DNA from 4 places in the Methylocaldum gracile genome. Region 4 is predicted to be linked to each of the others. Evidence: riboswitches for the same ligand, from Rfam matches in the RefSeq annotation. Region 4 holds a riboswitch; each other region holds the start of a gene.

What was found. Region 4 has a riboswitch for cyclic di-GMP ahead of ACWJJK_RS09945 (hypothetical protein). Riboswitches for the same ligand answer to the same signal wherever they lie in the genome.
Positions count from the first base shown of each region.
Region 1: it holds a riboswitch for cyclic di-GMP, as region 4 does, so the genes downstream of both, ACWJJK_RS19320 (VPLPA-CTERM sorting domain-containing protein) here and ACWJJK_RS09945 (hypothetical protein) in region 4, are expected to answer to the same signal.
Region 2: it holds a riboswitch for cyclic di-GMP, as region 4 does, so the genes downstream of both, pepA (flocculation-associated PEP-CTERM protein PepA) here and ACWJJK_RS09945 (hypothetical protein) in region 4, are expected to answer to the same signal.
Region 3: it holds a riboswitch for cyclic di-GMP, as region 4 does, so the genes downstream of both, ACWJJK_RS17110 (reprolysin-like metallopeptidase) here and ACWJJK_RS09945 (hypothetical protein) in region 4, are expected to answer to the same signal.

Region 1 covers NZ_CM132196.1:4,361,989-4,367,301, reverse strand. Annotated here, with positions in the region: gene ACWJJK_RS19330 (EAL domain-containing protein) at 1-950, opposite strand, end outside; gene ACWJJK_RS19325 (transglutaminase-like cysteine peptidase) at 947-1,555, opposite strand; cyclic di-GMP riboswitch class I at 2,678-2,755, shown strand; gene ACWJJK_RS19320 (VPLPA-CTERM sorting domain-containing protein) at 2,918-3,688, shown strand; gene ACWJJK_RS19315 (hypothetical protein) at 3,720-5,291, shown strand.
Region 2 covers NZ_CM132196.1:1,799,076-1,804,388, reverse strand. Annotated here, with positions in the region: gene ACWJJK_RS07875 (ExeM/NucH family extracellular endonuclease) at 1-1,726, shown strand, start outside; gene ACWJJK_RS07870 (hypothetical protein) at 1,787-2,395, shown strand; cyclic di-GMP riboswitch class I at 3,103-3,183, shown strand; gene pepA (flocculation-associated PEP-CTERM protein PepA) at 3,282-4,148, shown strand; gene ACWJJK_RS07860 (glycerophosphodiester phosphodiesterase family protein) at 4,786-5,313, opposite strand, start outside.
Region 3 covers NZ_CM132196.1:3,847,436-3,852,748, forward strand. Annotated here, with positions in the region: gene ACWJJK_RS17105 (M12 family metallo-peptidase) at 834-2,483, shown strand; cyclic di-GMP riboswitch class I at 3,711-3,798, shown strand; gene ACWJJK_RS17110 (reprolysin-like metallopeptidase) at 3,885-5,313, shown strand, end outside.
Region 4 covers NZ_CM132196.1:2,244,839-2,250,151, reverse strand. Annotated here, with positions in the region: gene ACWJJK_RS09950 (hypothetical protein) at 1-1,520, opposite strand, end outside; gene ACWJJK_RS09945 (hypothetical protein) at 1,884-2,780, opposite strand; cyclic di-GMP riboswitch class I at 2,895-2,983, opposite strand; gene ACWJJK_RS09940 (hypothetical protein) at 3,270-4,178, opposite strand; cyclic di-GMP riboswitch class I at 4,291-4,376, opposite strand; gene ACWJJK_RS09935 (hypothetical protein) at 4,638-4,766, opposite strand; gene ACWJJK_RS09930 (VPLPA-CTERM sorting domain-containing protein) at 4,763-5,313, opposite strand, start outside.

The DNA of each region.
Region 1 (5,313 bases), 2.1 Mb from region 4:
TCTATTCGCGCCGCCGAGCCGTGCGTCTTTTCGGCGACAGCTTCCACAACATCGGCGAGAAATTTGACGACAAGATCTCCCGTATCGCGTCCGAATCGGCGATTGCATTCCGCCAGTCCGGTGAGCTGAAGGATGGCAATGGCGTGCTGCGTTCCGGATATTGCCAGGGCCGCGTCCAGCGATGCGAGAAAATACGCGCGATTGAAAAGACCGGTTTGCCGGTCGTGGTGGAGATCCCGCTGTAGTTTCTCGATGGTTTCCATCTTCGCGTTCAGCATGCGCCGCACCGCTTCCGACATACGGTTGAACGCCGAGCCGATATGATGCAGTTCGCGAATACGGGGCAGCTCCGCCAAAGGCTCGAACTTGCCTTCGCCGATGCGAAGCGCCAGATTTTCCAGCCGGTCCAGCGGACGCAACGCCTTTTGCAGCAGCCATACCGACAGCAGCGCGGAGATCAGCCAGAAACCCAGAGTCCAGCCCAGGATGGACCAGGTCATCTGCCAAAGTTGGCTATATCCGAAACCGGGATGGCTGGCCACGTCGACCACGGCTGAAAGTTTCCAGCCGGCCATCGATTCGGCCCGACCCGCGGGAGCGTCGAACGGCACGCGGCTGATGAACCACTCGGGAGCGCCGTCCACTTTCAAGGGGAGTTCCCGCTCCACGACGGATTCGCCGTTGGGGCGGATCACGGCGATACGCCGGTAGTAGCCGCTATCGTAGAGAGCGTCCACCGCATTGGCCACCGCCGCGGTGTCGTTGCTCGCCAGCGCGGGCGATAGTTCCAGCGCCAGAGTGGTTGCCGTTTCTTGCGCATGAGCGTGCAACTGGCGTTGCAGAAAACCGTGGGTATTCACCAGGCCGGTGGCGAAAAGAGCCAGCCCCAGCAGCAGAAACAGCAGACCGAGCATCAGGACCAGCAGGGTTTTCAGGCTCATCGTCTTCATCGAATCGCTCCCGTCTTTTCGTGGTGCATGCGCGCCAACAGATCGTTCCAGTGGCGTATGTCGGACGCTTCACCCAGTTTGCCATGCTGCCCGCGCTGCTTGGCCGACCACAACCCCTCCGCATTGAAGCTCATGGTCGGCGCTAGATCGGTCCGCGCGGCGGCCGGCCGGATATCGCCGATCAGATTGTCCAAAATCAGCGGTTCGGATTCCGGGGCGGGATAGTAGGCCAGGACCATGTGCGGCTCCATGCGGCTCAGCCGTGGCCGCCAGACCCGGACATAAGTGACCCGCAATCGGTCGGGAGCCACTCCTGCCGCTCGAAGGGTGAAATATTTGGCCAGGGCGAAATCCTCGCAGTCGCCGCCGTTGGCGGCCAGGAGTTCCACCGGAGTCGCCCAGTAGTCGCGGCGCGCCCATTGGTCAGGGTCGGAGATATTGGGCAGGCGGTTGAAGAAATCGTTGACTCGCGCCAGCTTCTCGTGCTCGCCGGCACTGCCCAGATGCAGAACCAGGTCGCGCCACGCCGACAGACGTTCGACGGCCGCCGATCCATAGCGCTGGCCGACCAGTTCCAAGGTTCGTGCATTGGGGAGCAGGTCCATTTCGACGCCTGCCACGGCAAGGACCGCAAAAGCGGCGCTCCATATCAATAAGCGTTTCAAGAGCTAAGGGGGTTGATTTGAAGGAAGCGTATCTTGCCCCATCTCGGCGAAATTTCGCCACCTTATATTCCGGTGCTCGATCGTTTTTCACCGCAGTATAGCGGTGCGGCTTGGGAAACCGCCCCGTACCTCTAAGTGCCTATCTCAGTAGGCCGTTCGCCCTGAGCCGAGTCGAAGAGTTTTTGAACCTACTGGGATAGGCTCTAAATGTAGGCCGAAACGAGCGGCCGTAGGTCGGCAATCCCTTGCCGACGCAGGCGTTCGGATGCAGGCCCGGCTAAGCGTCAGCGCTTGATGGCAAACGGTCGCTGCTATACAGGTCAGCGGACCGCCATTCCGGTATGGATTTTCGCTGGCTCCCAAGCTTCCGCCTGGGAGCTATACCCGAGCAGCTCGAGCTTCTCGAAACATCATTCGAATCGAGAAGCGGGAGCTTCTCAACGTCGGTTCCCAAACGGGAGTTCGGGAACCAGCCTAACGACGGAGGCATGCCGGATCAATCGGTTGCAGGCCGGCTGGCACCGAACCGCGGAGTAGGTCGGGAATCCCTTCCAATCGCAAACGGTCGCTTTAGCCGCGACCCTTCCAATCGCAAACGGACCTTTAGTCGGTCCCTTCCAATCGCAAACGGTCGCTTTAATCGCGACCCTTCCCGACGGGATTTGTCGGCAAAGGATTGCCGACCCACCGCCCCGATGCGTCGGGCAAGGCGCTCGGAAGAAGTCAGGTCCGGCGGTGCCCTTCCTCGATTCCCCCGCCTTCATGTTGCGAATCCGTAAAGTCGTTCAGCGAAAAAGCTACAGCCGGGGCAGCTCGCAATCATCTGCGACTTAAAGTTTTGAAAAAAAACACAGCACGCAAATGTAATCCAAAACAAAGACTTAGTTGATGCGCGGGAGCCGTGCGTTGAGTTTTTTCAAAAAATTTCATCGGTGTCACACAAACTTAACTTGGTTGTAAAAAAGCGACATTAAAGTCTGTCTCGCCTTCAAAGGGACGGAAGAAAACCGCAGTGCGGTTCAAGTTGCGGCCGGGGAGCAGGAGCCCGGTCCAGGAGGGTTGCTAGGACAAAGCCACACTCGTCGCGAGGCGGGGCCGGAAAGCCACGGGTCTTGATTTCAAGACAGCCGGGTTGCCACACAAGCGTTGATGGCAACCCGGCTTTTTTTGTTTTCGGTGCCTGAAAAACGGCACAAAAAAGCCGGTCGCCGAAAAGCGACCGGCTGAAAACAGCCCTGCAGATTGACCTTGGGGAGATGTCTGCAAGGTATTTTCAACCGCGATTTTAGACGAGGCATGGAAATGAACAAACTGAAAGCGATTACCGCCGGCGTGATGCTGGCTTTGGGCGCCACCGGCGCGGAAGCGTCCATTAACAGCGGCCTGTATCCGAACGTGGGCGAATTGTTCGTGTCGATTTTCGATCCCGACGCGAACGGCGGCCTGGGGCGCACCTACTTCCGCGATCTCGACGTTCCCCTCACTGACGTGCTGAACGCCGGTTCGAATTGGACTTTCAACGTCAATCTGGCCGCGGACGCCAATTATGCCGGCTTCGCCGGTCAGACCGATCTTCAGTACAACATCGCCGCCGTGTACACCCTCGACGAGGGTTTCGCCAATATCGATCAATGGGGCTTTTTGGCCACCGGGTCTTCGTTCAACGGCGGCTTCGGTAACGTACTCGGCACCAATAGCATCATTCAGAACTATATCAGCAAGCTGAACACCGCTCTGGGCGACAACGTGTCGGGCGTCGTGGATAACGGACTGCCGCAGTCCTGGGACGACGGTAACTGGGGTCCGTTGATGGGTGCTTCTCCCAGCGTGTTTGCTTCCACGGCCGGCGGCGTCGACCTGGCAACGCTTTTCTTCCACGTGACCAATAACACCGGCGACGACAGCGACGGCATCGTCAATCAGATTGCCGGGCGCTGGCTGCTGTCGAGCAACGGCACCCTGGAATTCGGCCCGGCCGGCACCTCTCCGGTACCGGTTCCCGCGGCGATCTATCTGCTGGGCTCCGCTCTGGCCGGCTTGACCCTGGTCAGCCGCCGCGGCCAGAAAGCGTAATCTCCCAAATATCCTTAACGGAGAAAATTCGATGAAATTCAATCGTTTGTCTGTCGCCATGGCGGCAACGGCGCTGCTCGGCGCCGGCGAAGCCTTCGCTCTCGCTCCCGGCGCGGCCGTGGATATCGAAATCTGGGCATCCGGCGCCACGGCGCAGGACAAGGGCGTGGAAGCGCTTTTTTCCGAACTGTGCGTGGCCGGATCTCTGGACATCTACCGCGACAACGCCAACGCATCCAAGCCGGGAGCGCAGCACTCGGCCTATTTCTGCACTCTCGACTCCACCAAGGTGACCGGTCTCAGCACCGTCAACCCGAACGTGTTGTTCCACAAACGTTCGCAGGGCGGCTCGGCGCAGGGCGTAACGCCCCTGATCCTCGATCAGGCGATCACGCACATGCAGATCAATAACGGCAACTGCAGCAAGACCGGCCCTGACACATTCTATCGCTGTACGCTCGCCAATGCGGGCGACACCATTCTGCACGAGTCCGATCTGGGCGTCAGCGACGTCAACCCGGATTTGTTCCGTGGTCCTAACGCGCCCATCGAGGGCGGCGTGAAGCAGCCGGATGTCACAGCCAGCCAGGTTTCCAGCTTGCTGGACGTGACCCCGGCCGCGGGCCTGGTGTTCGGCATCCCGGTGACGCTCTCTCTCTATACCGCCCTGCAGGACGCGCAGATGGACCAGGGCCGGCTCCCCGCCGGTTGCGTGCTGGGGGATGACAGCAATCCCGATTGCATGCCCAGTCTCAGCTCCGAACAGGTCGCTTCGCTGCTGGCCGGCAAGGTGCAGAACTGGAATCGATTCAAGGTTCAGGTCGGTGGCGCTTCCTCTGACTTCTTCACCAGCTATTCCGGCGGCATGGGCCTGACCGACAACAAGGTGGCTGTCTGCCGCCGCGTCGACGGTTCCGGCACCCAGGCGCAAGCCAACGCGGTATTCCTGAACAATCCGTGCATGAGTGGTGCGGTGCCTCCGGTGTCCGGCAGCAATGCCTTGAGCGGACCGATCGTCCCCTCGACCAACCTCGCCCTGAACGGCATCGGCCAGTCGGGTTCCGGAGACGTGGACAACTGCCTGGCCGATTTCAACGATGGCACCAACACCGGCGGCGGCAATTCCGGCAACAGCAAGCGCTGGGCGATCGGCATACAGAGCCTGGAAAAGAACTCCGGCAGGGATAAGAACGGCAATTCCATCGCTCGCAAGAACTACCGCTTCGTGAAGATCGACGGTGCCGCGCCCACGCTGGCCGAGGTGGCTGCCGGCCGCTACCCGGATTGGGTTGAGCAGACCTTCCAGTGGCGCAAGGCTTCGGTCGGCGGCCCGACGGGAGACGTGCTGACGATCCTGCAGAAGGTCGCTCAGGACGCCAGCAAGCCGTCGATCGTGAAAGACCTGAACGTGGAGTTCAATCATCCGTTCGGCCAGTCGGGCTTCCTGGCTCTCAGCACCAACGGCACCAACGCCCAGACCTTCCCGTTCGATGCGGCCAACAATCCGACGATCAACCTAACCCACAAGCAGGGTGCTTCGCTGGATAACTGCCGCGCGCCTGTCGTCAACACCACCAGCGGTAAGAACCTGTTGGATCTGTAAAGGACAAGGGACCGGCTGGGAG
Region 2 (5,313 bases), 450 kb from region 4:
CTTGTTCGTCAACTCCACTATCGCCGTCGATCCGGGCGATTGGGTGCGGGTGACCGGAACCGTGACCGAAACCAACGGCCTGACGACGCTGAACGCCTCCTCGGTAACCGTACTCGCCAGCGGAAACCCGCTGCCGGCGGCGACGCCCGTAACCCTGCCCTTCGACGGATCGGCCACCGACCGGGAGCGCTACGAAGGCATGCTGATCAACTTGCCCCAGAGCTTGACCGTCACCGAAAACTTCCAGCTGGGCCGCTTCGGCCAGATCGTGGTGTCCTCGGACGGTCGCCTTCGGAATCCGACGCACGTCGCTTTGCCTGGCGCGGCGGCGAATGCGGTGGCGGCGGCCAACGACCTGAATCGGTTGTTCGTGGATGACGGCTCCAACGCCCAGAATCCCGACCCGGTGATTTTCCCGGCTCCCGGCTTGAGCGCCGGCAACACGCTACGGAGCGGCGACACGCTGACCGGCGCGACCGGGGTGATGAGCTACGCCTTCGGTGCTTTCCGCCTGTTGCCCACGGCGGAACCCCTGTTCGTGGCGGACAATCCGCGCCCCGCGGTTCCGCCCGCGTTGCCCGGCATCGGATCGCTCCGCATTGCCAGTTTCAACGTGCTGAACTACTTCAACGGCGACGGCTTCGGCGGCGGATTCCCGACGGCCCGCGGCGCCGAGAACCCGGCCGAGTTCACCCGCCAGAAGGACAAGATCGTCCCCGCCATCCACGGCCTGAACGCCGACGTGATCGGCCTCATGGAAATCGAGAACGACGACGATGCTTATCCGGCGATCCGGGATCTGGTGGACAGCCTCAACGTCTATGCCGGGTCCTCTCAGTACGCCTTCATCGACACCGGTATCGTCGGCACCGACGAGATCCGCGTGGCGCTGATCTACAAGCCGGCGAAAGTGAGCCCGGTCGGGTCGTTCGCGATTCTGGACTCCTCGGTCGATCCCGATTTCATCGACACCAAGAATCGGCCCGCGCTGGCCCAGACCTTCCTGGACAAGCTGTCCAACAAGAAGCTGACGGTGGTCGTGAATCACTTGAAGTCCAAAGGCTCGGCTTGCACCGACGTGGGAGACCCGGACGTGGGCGACGAGCAGGGAAACTGCAACCTGACCCGGACCGGGGCTGCCCAGGCCCTGGCCGACTGGCTGGCGGCGGATCCCACCGGGAGCGGCAACACCGATGCCCTGGTCATCGGCGATCTGAATGCCTACGCCAAGGAAGATCCCATCCGGACCCTGGAACAGAACGGCTTTACCAATCAGGTCGCGGCTTTCCTTGGCGAGGACGCGTATTCGTACGTGTTCGACGGCGAAGCAGGCTATCTGGATCATGCCCTGTCCAGTTTGACGCTCACTTATCAGGTCAAGGGCGTCGCGGAATGGCACATCAACGCGGACGAGCCAATCGCGCTCGACTACAACACCGACTTCAAGACGCCGGATCAGGTCACCAGCTTCTACAGTGCCGATCCGCATCGTTCGTCGGACCACGATCCGGTCGTGGTGGAAGTGCTGGTGCCGGGCGATCTCGACAAGGACGGCGACGTCGACGTAGCGGACCAGAACCGCTTCCGCTCCGCCTTGGGCAAGTGTTCGGGCCAATCCGGCTACTTGGCGGAGGCTAACTACGACGGCGTCGGCTGCGTGACCTATGCCGACTACCAGCGCTGGTATGGCCACTACGCTGCCTATCGTGTCAAGGCAGGCCTTTAAACAGCGATCGGCCGCCCCGTTGCAACGAGGCGGCCCTTTACCCCTAACTGGAGATAAACGATGTTGATTTTTAAAGCCCGCCTCGCAATTGCCATTCTGGGGCTATTGGCCGTGGCCCCTTCCCACTCGGCCGTGGTGTCGCTCAATTTGGTCGGGAATGCCCCCGTGCTGGTTGGCGACAGCTTCAGTATCGATTTAACGTTGACTCAGCCCTTCGATGGGTTGGACGCTTCCGATGAATTGCTGGCGTTCGGATTCGACACGGTGCTGAACGGTACCGCCGCTCAGTTCACCGGCGTCACGTATTCGCCGTCCTTCAGCGATGACAGCGGCCTGGTCAAACTGGATTTGGCGGGATCGGCCTTCCCCGGCATTGCCAACACTCCGGCCAACCAAACGCTGACGCTGGCGACGCTCAATTTCCAGGCGTTGTACGCCGGAAATATTGATCTGGGCGTGTTGGGCAATCCGTCCGAACCCAATCAAGGATTGTTCTTCAGCCTCTCGGGGCCGCTCGCCGCCAATGCCGGTCTGTCCTTGAGCATTCAGTCCAGCGCGGTTCCCGTACCGGCCGCCTTTTGGCTGTTCGCCAGCGGGATCTCGGGGCTGGTGGTGCGGAGTGCATGCCGAAAAAGTTGTACGATCGGCGCACTCAGTCTACGAAGATAGCCGTTGGGCCAACGGGTTTGTCGGCAAAGGATTGCCGACCTACGAATGCTTGAATCCATTCACCCGAGCCGAAGGCGCCAACGACTTCCGCCAAGCCTGTTTTGCCGTACGAGCGAGATGAAAACGCTCTAAGTCTACGAAGATAGGCTTTGATCCCAGCCGTTGCCAAAGCTAACCCGTCCCAATTCGCTCGGCTCTTCGTGTGGACGTGGGCCGGTACGGCTGGCGGAAACGTGATCAGGCTCCGAACCAAGGCCGGGGACCAAGCGGGACCTGATCCGCCGATTCGACCTGGCGTATCGGCAGAGTGCCTTCGGTCTATCGCCATCCGCTGCCGCCGCGCCGCTTCCAGCACGAATGGTTTCCCCTCGCTGGCTCATCTCATCACCTGCGCACGAAGCTCGGCCTTGAACGGCTGTCTCGGTAATTTCGCCATCTCGTTCCACCACCAATCACCGGATTTACGCGATTGATGGTGTCCACTTTTTTGAGCCTGGCTCACTGGCTCATGGAGAGGGAGACTGGACAGAATCCACCTAATCGGTCTCCGACGAGTCATTTGTCATAAATTGATTACATAGATTTAACCAATCATTAACTGACGTGTAACAGTCTCGGCTTAATTTGACCGGGTATTTCGAAAAAATGAGCAAGGAGGCTTAGGTCGGTTACCGGTCACGTCAAGCTGTAGGACCAGCTGAACGTGTTTGCCGAAGAGCCACACCCGCCGTGAGGCGGGGCCGGAAAGCCACGGGTCTCGCGTTTGTCGAGATCGCCGGGCCGCCTCCCGAGTGATGGGGAGGACCGTGGCACCGCTCACCACCTGTGGGCAGAATCACGGACATCACTGTGAGTTCAACGTCAACACAGTGAAAAGGTAATTCGGATGAAACCAAGTAAGATCATTTCGGCGCTCGCTTTGACGGGCGTCGGATTCTCAAGTACTGCCGGTGCGGCAACCTTGCCGAACTGGGTGGGTACCGCGGACTACACCGTCGTGGGCGGTTCGGCCGGCGAAGCGGTCGGTCCCTTCGATACTTACGACTTCGCGGCGGGCGACGGCGGTCTGGCATTGCTCGTACCGGACACGATCGCCAATCCCTCCCAAATTACGGTGGGAGACATCTATTCAGGCGTGTACCAGTCTTACGTCACCAACCATCAGTTGGGCACCTCCACGGTGAGCAACCCCAAACTGAACGTCTCTTACGAGTTGACCACCCAGTCGGCTTTCCAAACACAAGTCACGAACGCGCAGAATCTGGGCAACGGGCTGTGGACCATCAACTTCCAGGTGTTGAGTGGCTCGCTGGACCTGTTTTTCGACAGCGCCGTCAATCGCGACGTAACCGGTGACACGGGCATCACGGACGGCACCAATATTCTTAAGGGATCGGTGACGGGCGGAACCGGGGTCGTCACGGTAAGCACCCAGTTTCCTTCCGGTCTTGGCGTAACCTCGAGCGAATTTACCTTCGTCGGAAACACCAGTTTCTATGATTCGGCGGTATACGATCCCGATACCATCGGCGGCGGCCAGTCGTTGTTCTCCCTGTTCGTCAGAAACCCCACCGCACCTCCCGCCATCTCTTCCGTCGGCGGCATACCGGTTACATCGACGAGCATTCTCTACCAGGCGGATGGATCGCTCACGCTGACGGCGGTACCGGTTCCAGCGGCCTTCTGGCTGCTCGCTAGTGCCTTGGCCGGCATGAGCGTCATCTCTCGCCGTTCCAGCAAATTGGCTGCGTGAGCCTCGCATGGCAAGCCCATTTGGTGAATGGGCGAGGATTCGGTGCAAATCTGCTTCGCTGACTGCGGAAGCAGACGGCGCGGCCGAACGTCACAACCGGGCCGGCGCTTATCCCGGTCCGGTTCCTCGAGCCGACCGCCAGCCGGAACGGCCGAGGCCAGTGCTGCAATTATCATCCTCATGACGCAGCGTCGCTAAAAGTCCGCGACAACTCTTGAGGAACTTCACCCTCGGGCTCGAACACTGCGCGCGAGCCAGTTCGGCGCCGGCGAGCCCCCTCCGGCGCAGGGCTTCCAACAAGAGCTAGCCGACACCCGTTGTTTGTCCTCGGTGGCGGCAAAGTGGGTTTGTGCTGCTTGGCGCCAGGGAGCCGCGAGATCATCGGCGGCGTCGAAGTCCGGGATGAGCCGATCCGGCGGCGCGCCACGTGCGCGAACAGTTCACGTTGTCCGGTACCATGGATCACGGCGGAATCTCCTCAAAAATTCAATGTCAGCAGTTGAATTTTAAGGGCTTTTCGATTCCGCCCACCCTCCTTTCATGAACTATGCAGGCTTGGGACCTCACGCAACAAAACCCCGCCGGAGGCTTCGATTTCTCGCTCCCGCTCGCTCGGTGATCGGGTTTACAGCGCCCCTTACAATCCCTTGCAGTTGGCGTAATAGGTCACCGTCGCGGCCCAGTCGGCGAAGACGCCACGAATACCCACATCCTTCGCCAGCACGTCGAGCACTTTCATTACGTCGCCCTCGCGTTTGATGGCGGAATCGATGGTCTGAAAATAGAACCCATTATTACCGTCGGCGAGAATTCCGGAGCGCTCCAGTGTCCAGGTGATGATATCCAGGTCCGCGGCCTTGGCGTTCCTGGCGTATTCCGAGGGCACGATGTTGCCGCCGGCGTCCAGGTCCAACAAAGCAAACGTCGGCGGCGCCACGATATTGATGCCCATGGTCTTATAGCTTGCCAAGGTGGCAGCATCGGGCAGATCGGCGACCGTTTCGGCATCGTCCAGATACACGGCCTGCTTGCCGAAGGCGGGTTCGTAGCGGACCCAATAGAGCACGTCGTCGATGCTGAAAGACTGAGGGAAGACCTTTTTCGGGGAAACGCGCGCTTCCTTATACTCGTCGATCATTTTCTGGGCGAAATCCTCCTGGGAAAA
Region 3 (5,313 bases), 1.6 Mb from region 4:
GTAATCAAGCGCGATTCCATGCCATGTTCGACGCAGTAGCGCGACTCTAGAAATTTCTAGTTTGGCACAGCGATATTTTCGCTTTCTTACAACAGTGTCGCGCAATAGCGACTAGCCTCATAGACCTCCCTCGGTGAACCTCCACAGACCATTCTTTACTGACTTCTTGGAAGCGGTTGAACGATTTTGCCCGTTTCTTAAGAGCGACATACGAAGCCCGAAAATATCGGCCAATGTCTCGCATTTGTTTACTTATTAAATGCTTATGAATATGGCCCAAATAATGCCTGAAGCCGAAGCGTGCCGAACAAGGGTTACACAAGAAAATCGTTAGGGACGATAAACACAATCGAGGCACCACGGATAACAAGCCAATGCCGTGCGCTATTGGGGGCTCTGGCGATCGTCAGGCTACGTGACCATAACCACTACCGTAAGCCGTGTAGTCATGAAGAAAAAGAATCGAATCTTCTATTCGCCACTGATTTCAACCGAAACCTCGATGCCCCCGCCGATCATTCCGCCAAAAGCGGTTCGACCTGAGAGCAGCGAAAGGTAGCAACGCGAAGCCAAGGTTCGACGGCAGTCATCCCGCGCAGGCGGGATTGTCAATCGAACCTTAAACGGCAAAACCTAGCGGAATAACTCCCTGCCTCAGGATTCCGGTCGATTTCATTCCACAAAAGACCGCTCTGTAGCAGCAGGCTTCCCGACGCGGCCTGATTCGTGACGCCCTGAAAAGGGACACCGGGACTGACTTCCTGAGAATTAGAGGAGGAGATTTCGAGAAACCGCTCGCATCTCCTTTCCATTACTAAGAGGAGCTAAAAAAAATGAAGAAGCACTTGGTCTTGAGTCCGTTATACCTGTCTCTGGCCTTCTCGGGGGTAAGCCATACGGCCGTCGCCGAACGAAAATTGCCTGAAGACTTATTTCAGGACGTTTGGAACGCCATACCGGACACCTATCTGCCTCCTCAAGCCAAAAAAGGCAGACATCGTTCGGTCCGGCCTAATTTCGACAGACTCAAAGCAGATGCCATAAATCTGAATATTTTCAATGACACGCTTCTGGTCGCCGAGAAAGACCGTATCGTCGACAATGTTCAGGGGCATTCCGCCTGGGTTGGTCATCTGCAGGGCGAACCCGACAGCGAAGTCATTCTGGCTGTGATCGGAAAAGCCATGTCCGGAACCATCAAGCGGGGGAATGGTGAAATCTACGAGATCCTTGCCAACGATGATGATACTCATACCGTCCGGCAGGTGGACCCGAGAAAGATTCTGCCTCACAAGCACCCGATTCCCGATGTTGAAATGGACCCAGATCTAGCCAACGCGCCGGCCAGTTCGGAAGCCGAGACGGCCGCCAATGAGCCGCCGATAGCCGCAGCCACGATCACCGATACGATCGTGGACCTGATGGTCGTCTATACGCCGAAGGCACGCGCCAATGCCGGCGGCACCTCGGGCATTCAAGCCAAGATCGTGAAAGCCGTCGAGGCCGCCAATCAAGCCTATATCAACAGCAAAGTTCATATGAAGCTCAACCTGGTGCGCATGGCTGAGGTCAACTACACGGAAAGCGGCGATATGGCCCGCACGCTTAATGATCTTCGCGGCACAACGGACGGCAAGATGGACGTCGTACATTCCTGGCGCAATCAATACGGTGCTGATCAAGTGACCCTGGTTTCCGCCGACGCAAATTACTGCGGTATCGCCTATCAAATGACGCGGCTGAGTAGCTCCTTTGCACCTTATGCGTTCGCTGTCGTGCATGACGACTCAAGAGCGTACTGTCTCGCCGCGCAAACTCTGGCGCACGAACTGGGCCATAACCAGGGCAACGCGCATGACCGCGCCAACTCCAGCTATGCCGGCATTTATTCCTACTCTTATGGGCATCGTCTGTGCCAAAGCGGCGGTTTCCGGACGGTTATGTCTTACGCCTGCACCGGGGCAACGCGCATTTCGAATTTCGCCAATCCTAGCGTTTACTACAACGGCAAACCCACAGGAATCGATCCGAACATAAATCCCTCAAAGGCCGCGGCGACCGCCTGGTCGATGGAGAAAGCCCGAGCCACGGTTGCCGCGTGGCGTGCCAGTAAAGTGGCCGCTTCCGCTCCGGCGACTCCAAGCAGGCTGGCAGCTTTCTCTCAATCCGACGATGGAATCAATCTTCGCTGGATGGATAACTCGGATAACGAGGAGGGATTCAAAGTGGAGCGCTCCCGCGATGGAGTCAACTGGGAAGAGGTAGCGTTACTCGGCTCCGACATCACCAGTTTCTCAGACACAGGACTCAACCCGAACAGCGAGTACTCGTATCGCGTATCGGCCTATAACGGCATAGCCGAGTCCAGCCCCAGTGAAGTCGTGACAACGGCAACAGCGTCGGTTGTCAATGGCGTTACGGGAAGGACCGACAACGACGCCGATAATGAGCGTCGGCGATATCGCTTTGGTCGCCGCATTTGATCGAATGTCGAATATCGTAGCCTTACGCTTTATCTGATCTTGATCGAGTAGCACCGGCTGGAATCTGCCACTGAGGCAAAAATTCGTTATCTAAGTACATTCAGGGAAGTCTTGCGGCATAGGCAACCTGCAGGACAACCCCGCCAATCTGTCGAGATTCCGCAAATATTTACGGAATGTACTTAGGGCATTTTCATACCTACTGTACGGGCACTCGCGAGTAGGTCGGGAATCCCTTCCAATCGCAAACGGTCGCTTTAGTCGCGACCCTTCCAATCGCAAACGGCGTCTTCGGGAAGGGCGTGGCCGGCGCTCCCGGCCAGGCCGTTTGCGATTGGAAGGGTCATCCCAGCGCTCCTGGGATGACCGTTTGCGATTGGAGCGCCGAAGCCCCCCTTCCCGACACCATGTCCCGGCCGAGCGTCTTCGTCGGAAGGGTCGCGGCTAAAGCGACCGTTTGCGATTGGGAAGGGATTGCCGACCTACGAATGCTTGAATCCATTCACCCTAGCCGAAGGCGCCAACGACTTCGGCCAAGCCTGTTTTGTCGGACGAGCGAGATAAAAACGCTCTAAGCCCGAACTATCATACGTATCCATCAAAGGGTGCCCGTATGACAGTTCGGGTGAATCGAGTCAGGACTGCAAACCGCTCCGCTCTTAGCCATTCCAAGACGATCTTCCTAGTGTCGCCAGCCGGAATAATCGGACAAATCGCCGCTGGATAACGCGTTTTTCTCGTTTTTCCTGGAAATGGACAGTGACACATGCCACATGGCTGTTGCCGAATGGAGACATGTTTTGCCCGGCCACTCCATGGAACCGGTCATTTTCTGACTCAAGTCCTGCTCTGCATACAAGAGATTCAAGGATTCGCCAGGCCGATCATCAACGAACATCGGATTGGCATACGGCGTGCTAAACCGCCATGGCACCGGATAACGTTTGACGTGTCAGCCACTCCGGTGTCATAGCAACGCTACAAACTCAAAAGAAGCTGCGATTCGCTTAACCTGTGCCCAAGGGGGGGTACGGGCAGCAATGCATCGTTTATCCGAAGGTGAGGAGCCACCCGGCGAACGATTACGGCCACTGATAAAAAACAACAATCAATGCCTACATGAAACAATCTACAACACTTTTTTGCCGACTCAATCACACAAATTCCCTAGATTTAGACCAATCTTATTTCTACAGAAAAATCGAGCCGCTGACCTAATGCCGCTTGATCTGAAAAAGGCAAAACCATCGAAAGGTGGTGGCGCAAAGTTACCGGTCTACGGGAGCCAGGCTCCTATGACAGCGGGATTGCCAGCTCAAGCCAAAGGTTGCTTTGGTTTGTCTCATCCCCGCGGGTTCCCAGAGACCATCGCCGTCAACTCGACTCTTAGGGGACCACAACGTGAGCAACAAGACTCAGCATTCTAAGTTCACCGCTGCGCGCCGCAAAAATATCCTCGGACTGGCTGGCGTATTTGCAGCCTTAACGTCTACTGTGGGTGTCGTCCATGCGGCGCCGCCGCAGCGCTTATTCAGCGACACGAATCTGACCCTGCCCACGCAGGCCAAGGCGCAGATCAAAGCCATCAAGGGCCGCAGCCGGGGCGTAGCCATCGACTTCAACGCGGTGAAGGCCGATACGCTCACCCTCGAACTGCTCAACGACACCACGGTTACCGCCATCCGCGATCGTATCGAAGACATCGACGGCCGTTTGTCCTGGGTCGGTCATATCGAAGGGCAAGAAGGCAGCAGCGAGGTGATCCTCGCCGTTCGGGGGCAGGCGATGTTCGGAACCGTCGTGATGGACGACGGCAGAATGTTCGAGATCGCCTACGCCGGCAATAAAACGCATGCCGTCCGCCAGATCGATCCCAACAAGACCGCTCCGCATTCGGAACCCCTCGCGCCGGATATTAATGCCGCCGGTGAATTGGCCGGTACAACGACATCCTCGACTAGCCCGTCCACCGCAGCCGCCAGCACCGGCCAAGTCATCGATCTGCTGGTGGTCTACACGCCTCAGGCCCGCGTGAATGCTGGCGGCGTCTCGGGCATAGAAGCCAAGATTATTAACGCCGTTACCAAGGCCAATCAGGCCTACCTGAACAGTCAGGTGGACATGCAGTTGAACTTGGTAAAAATGGCCGAAGTCAGCTATACCGAGACGGGCAACATGTCGACCAGCTTGTCGGATGTCACCGGCACCAGCGATGGCAAAATGGATGAGGTACACTCCTTACGCAACCAGTACGGCGCCGATCAGGTGGCGCTTATAACCGCTGAAAGCAACTACTGCGGCATCGCCTACGTGATGAATAGCCTGGGTTCCTGGTTCGCTCCGTATGCGTTCGCCGTCGTGCATGACGATTCCAAATACAACTGCCTCGGCAACGATACCCTGGCGCATGAATTGGGCCACAATCAGGGCAACATGCACGACCCGGACAATTCCGCCTACGCCGGCGTGTACCCCTACTCTTATGGTTACCGGATCTGCGGCGTGTTCCACGATGTCATGTCCTACAGTTGCAGTTCGCCACGAATCTCGCACTTTTCTAATCCTAACGTTTATTACAATGGCCAGCCGACCGGGGTGGCGAACTACCAGGACACCGCCCGTTCCATGAATGGCACCAGCGCCACCGTCGCCAGTTTCCGGTCCTCGACCACGACCACCACGACGCCCACGGTTCCGACTGCCCCCACAAGTTTGGCGGCGACTACTCAATCATCCAGCAGTATCGCCTTGACGTGGACGGATAAGTCTAGCGACGAAACCGGATTCAAGGTGCAGCGCTCGCTGGATGGCGTCAATTGGAGCGAAGTCG
Region 4 (5,313 bases):
CCGAATCCCCCATCATAAGGAATGCTGGCATCGACCAGGCGCGCCGGTTGATCCCGCATGTTTTCCACGCCGCTGTCACGCGTCGGATTCTTCTTGGTGGTCGAACTGTTGGCACCGGCATTTTGGTGGCAGCCATTGCAATTGGCCGTCTGACCGAAGATCGGATTGCCGCTGCCGTCGACGGGATTTTCCTTGGTGTCGAACAGCTGCTTGCCGCGCTCCACCAACGGAGAGGTGAACGTCAGGTCAGCCAGCACGATGTCCTCGCTGCGCCCCAGGGACAGCATATAGGCGACCAGGGCGTCCAATTCCTCGTCGGTGGCCAGACGAAAATCGACACCCGGAACCCGATTGAGCGTTCGGGTCATATGCTGGGCGATGGCGCCTTGCGCGAACAGCCGCAGGGAGCCGTCTCCCGGCGCGCCGTCCCCCGACCAGCCAATGGCGTTGGCAAATTTCGCGTCTTCCTCGAACTCGCCGCCGTCCGCCAGAGTTTCCGTGCCAATCGACGCCGCCAGGGCCAAGGTATGAGGCACGCTGCGCATGACGCCGGGCCGGTCGAAGCCGTCCACATTGGCAAGGACCAGGCCGAGTTGACGCAGCAATTGCGGCTTTTCCAAGTCCTTGAGCGCAGGGTCGTATTCGGCCACGAACAGGGGATCGTCCTTCGGAAGCTTGACGATGTATTTCGGGTCGATGGTGTGATTGTTGTCCGGCCGATGGCAGGTGGCGCAGGTGCGTCCGTTGCCGCCGAAGGTTTCATTCAGAAAAATCTCCCGCCCTCGGGCAATCTCCGCGCCGAGAACCGCATCGAGATCGTTCCGCTTTTTGGCATCTGCATGAGCGAGCTTGGGCAGCATGAATTCGAACGGCTTCGCCGCGAAGCCGGTATCCTGTCGGGGAAGATTCGGCCAGCTACCCACACGGGTCACGGTCCAAGGCTTGTCGCCGTAATAAAGCCTCTGCATGAAACCCGGAGTACCGAACAGCACGCCCCCCTCTTCGGGATTTCGTTTCTCTCGGGTAACGGCAATCAGATCCAAAGTGAATCCGCTCATGGCCAAGCCGTCGAGACGGGTCTTCAAGATCCGTTTCCCTTCACTGTTCGGTTCGAGACGGCCGAGCCTCTGCATGGCGTTGGCCTTCTCCTGTCCACCCGCCTTGTGCCAGCCGGTTTTATTATCGACCAGCCAAACCTCGTAGCCTCCCGCATCGAGTCCGCTGACTTCGACCGTCACCCATCCCTCCAGCAGGTCGAGCCGCATGCGTCCCTGCGCCCGGCTGAATTCTCCGGATAAGGCTTTCGAATAACCGAGCGGGATGGTCAGAAAACGATCGCCGCCGTCAGCTTCATAAGCGGTTTTCCAGCGGCTGTACGCGTTCTTCAGGGTTTCGACATCGCCGTGGCCTGTGACCAGCTCCGACTTGGAAACTTCGGTATCGGTAAGCAGCAGGTAGGCGACCGTACCCCCAAGCATGAGCGCCAGCGCCGCCAAAAGTGGAAACGTATTTTTATTCACGGACTCGTACCAGGATCGGATTTATTGGAAGAACGTAGCTATACAGACGGCGATCCCACTCCTACGGACGACCAACGCGCGAACCGCTGAGCCTTGCTCGGCCGTTGCGAAACCTTGGTCGCGAGGAGGTGTCGGACACCGCCCGCATTGGACGACCCTGTCACTACGTTGAAATTATTGTTAAACGAATGGTTACGGCACCCGCCGAAACCGGTCATCAACCCCAAGGCCTCCGGCATCGCTTTGAGCACGCGTCTGCCGTGTTCGGATGAGCCGGGACATATCAATGCTCTATGGCCAGATCGATCGGATGAGCCCGGGAGATCGTTCCACCCGGGCACTCTTGCCTCTCTGGTTGCCAAGTTATGCCGGAGTCGGTTTCGAAGTCCGGCGGCCGATGGTAAATACGCCAACCAAGGCACTGCCGAACAGCCATACGGCAGCGGGAATCGGAACCGGCTGGACTGTCAATTGATAATTGCCGGCTACGCCGCCCAAGGCGCCTATGATGATCGTGTATTCGCCCCCATAAGTGGTGTCGAGGTCGAATACCTGCGACAAGGTCTCGCCGACCGAGGATGCCACGCCCCAACCGAGCAGGGTGAGATCGTCGGAGCCCAGCGGATTGTTTACCGGGGTCGGATCGGTAAAGAAGGTATCGTGCCTAGAAGCGCCGGCACCGGTATCCCAGCCGCCGTAAAGCGCGTAGCCGAGTTTGAGGTTGGCGCCGCCGTCGGCAAGGTCGTCCGCCAGAGTGATTTTGAATTGCGATATTCCGGCATCCACGCAGCCCTGGGCGCTGCCGCCGCAGGACCAATGGATCAGGCCGAAGTCCGCTCCGTGGCCCCAACCCTGTCCGCCGTTGTCGGGATCGGACCAGGAAAGGCCGCCGACCCGCAGCATTCGATCCGTGGGAAGGTCGGGATCGTTATTGTTGTTATAGTTGGCAATCTGCCGCTGCAGGCTGCTGCCGTTGGTGGATGTGGGCGTGCCGGTCTCGATGGTGCGGCCGGCCGCCGCCGCGCTGTGCATGCCCGCATACCACATGACGGGCAAACTCCCGGTATAGCCGACACCGCCGTTGGTCCAAACGCCGCTCGCGTCGGTGCCCGGCATTCCGTCGGCGCCGTTGATGCTGCCGCCGGTGCCGTCGCCGTAACCGGCGATGTTGAACGTGGCGTGCGCGTGAGCCTCGGGCGCAGCGACCAATGTTCCCCCGAGCATTCCCGCGAGGGCCAGTATTGTTGCCGTGGTTTTCATACTATGATTCGTCCTCGTCACTGTTAGTGGTCGTCCAAAAGCTCGTTAACAGTGATGTCCGCGGCGCTTCACCGTACCCAATGGAGCTGCGCCGCGGTCCTCCCCATCACACTAGGAGGCGGCTCGGCCGTCTCGAATACTCCATAGCATCGAGACCCGAAGCTTTCCGGCCCCGCCTCGCGGCGGGTGTGGCGATTCGGACAGACCTAACGGCGGTCCATCCCGACAAAGATCCCTCGGGCGATCCCTGCCAGCCGATTCCTTGCGAATCCGTGTGTATCGCGTCTTTTTACGAGCCCCCTAAGCGGCGGACCCGGCCTTTGCTGAAACAATAAATATGCCACTAAATAATCATTGCTAATCAAACAGATAAATCGCATGCAAACGCCACCGACGTGGCAAATCACGCAGTCTCATGGGTGATTCCACACAAAAGTTCCCCGCTTAGAGCGCGGAAAGGAAGGCGTGTACATACGTCGAGGTCTTGTTTCAGGCGGGAACGGCCATGACGTTCTTGCGGCGCTGTCCCAGCGTGACCAAACTCGCGAGGGCGCTGCCGAACAGCCAAACCGCCGCGGGGACCGGAACCGGTGCGGTGCTGATATTCAAGCTGTACTCCGCGATGTTCTGACTCCAGTTCCCCACGCCGGCGCCGCCCAGGTAGATGGAATAAACCTGACCGGCCAGGGCCAGAAAGGTCAAACCGTCTACACCGTCGACGGTGCCATCGTGAGTCAAGTAGCTCAGTCCTACGGTGCCGAACGGGTTATCGGCTTCGTAAGGTTTCGCGGGTGTGCATCCGGGGCAGTTCCAGGAGCCGTGATGAGAGTAACTGCCAGTACCGGAGTCCATGCCGGTGAAGACGGTGATGCCAAAGTTCTGAATGTCGTAGCCGGTTCCCGTAACCACCACGGGATTCAGTGTTACCCACATAGTTTCTTCGGCCTTGATCAAGCCAATATCGGTCTGATGTCTCCAGCCGGTCGGCCCGTTGGCTGTCGGAACTCCGCTGCCATTGACGCCTGCGTCCTGCCAGGCCCCGGCGCCGGTATCGATTTCCGCGGCGAAGCCGTAACGCGTTACTGCATCTGCTTTCGAGATTTCGAGCGTGTTGCCCGCCGAGTGAAGCTCGGCCGCCCAGTTCAGATGAGACGTACCGGCATAGCCGAAAGGCAGCGTGGTGGCACTGGCGGTTCCGACCCAACCCGGCGATACCGTCGGATAGGTCGGATTGCCTATACCCCCATAGTTCCAGCCGTCGGTGGCGGACAGCTCAGTGGTGGTGAAGGTGTTGTACATCGTATGCGCCTGGGCGCCGGAAACGGCGCCTACGGACAAGACGGTACCGGCGAGGGCCATGGCCACCGCTTTGGTCAGTTTGTTTTTGTTTTTGGACATAGGAAATTACCTCGTGCTGTTCTATGGAGTTGGTCTTTGTTTTCACATAGGCAGCGATGTCCGCAGCGCTCCCGTCAAAAGCGGAAGGCGCTCCGATCTCCCCATCACCGAGGGAGGCGGCCCGGCCGTCTTGGGATCAAATTCACAAGACCCGTGGCTTTCCGAACCCGCCTCGCGGCGGGAGTGGCAGGTGCAAAAGGGACTCCGCCCTGCTACGGTCTACGCTCCCCTTCCCCGGCAATGGTTTTCGGGTTTTCCGTAGCACAAAGCGCGTTCGAACCGGAATTCGGTCGAACCGGCCGATACCCCAAGAGCAATAAGCGCGCCTGAGGTAAACCGTTGATATAGCGCTATTTCTATGACGAACCTAACGGAAGCTGCGGGATATCCCATGTTTGTAGTGCGGGTATTCCAGCATGTGGCGACCCAAATCATCCGGAGGGTCAGCCAGCTCTTTCACTACACCGTTTCAAAGCGGCGATCGGCTGAGGCCGAGGCGATGAAACGGCCGGATATCGCCGACACCGGCGCATGCCACATGGTGCGCCCAGCCTCGAAGGCAAGCTCGACCGCCTTGTCCCGCATCATGCGGCGACGGCCTTGTGTCTGTGCCGCCCGACGAATCCCATCCCGGCCAAAGCACTGCCGAACAGCCAAATGGCGGCCGGTATCGGAACCGGAGAAGACGTGATGTTCAAGACGTAAAGATCCTTGTTTTGATTCCAATTGGCTCCGCCGCTACCGCCCAGATAAATGGAATAAATCTGACCGGCCTCCGCCAGGAAGGTCAGACCGTTGACCCCGTCGACGGTTGAATCGTGGGTCAAATAAGTTACGCCGGTGGTGCCGAACGGATCGCTCGCGGTGAAATCTAAGCCTTGAATCGGGCTATTCCATGCCTGATGGTTCTCATAGCCGGTACCGGTGTCCATACCGGTAAATACCGTAATCCCGAAGTTGGCAATTTCCGAATTGACGGCGGAGAGATTCAGCGTGACATAAGCATCGCTGTGCGACATCAACAACCCGATATCGGTGGTGTGCGACCAGCCCTGAGGGGTTGCTCCCGCGTCGAGCCAGGCGCCCCTGGCAGTATCGATATCCGCTGCAACGCCATATCTCGCTTGCGCATCTG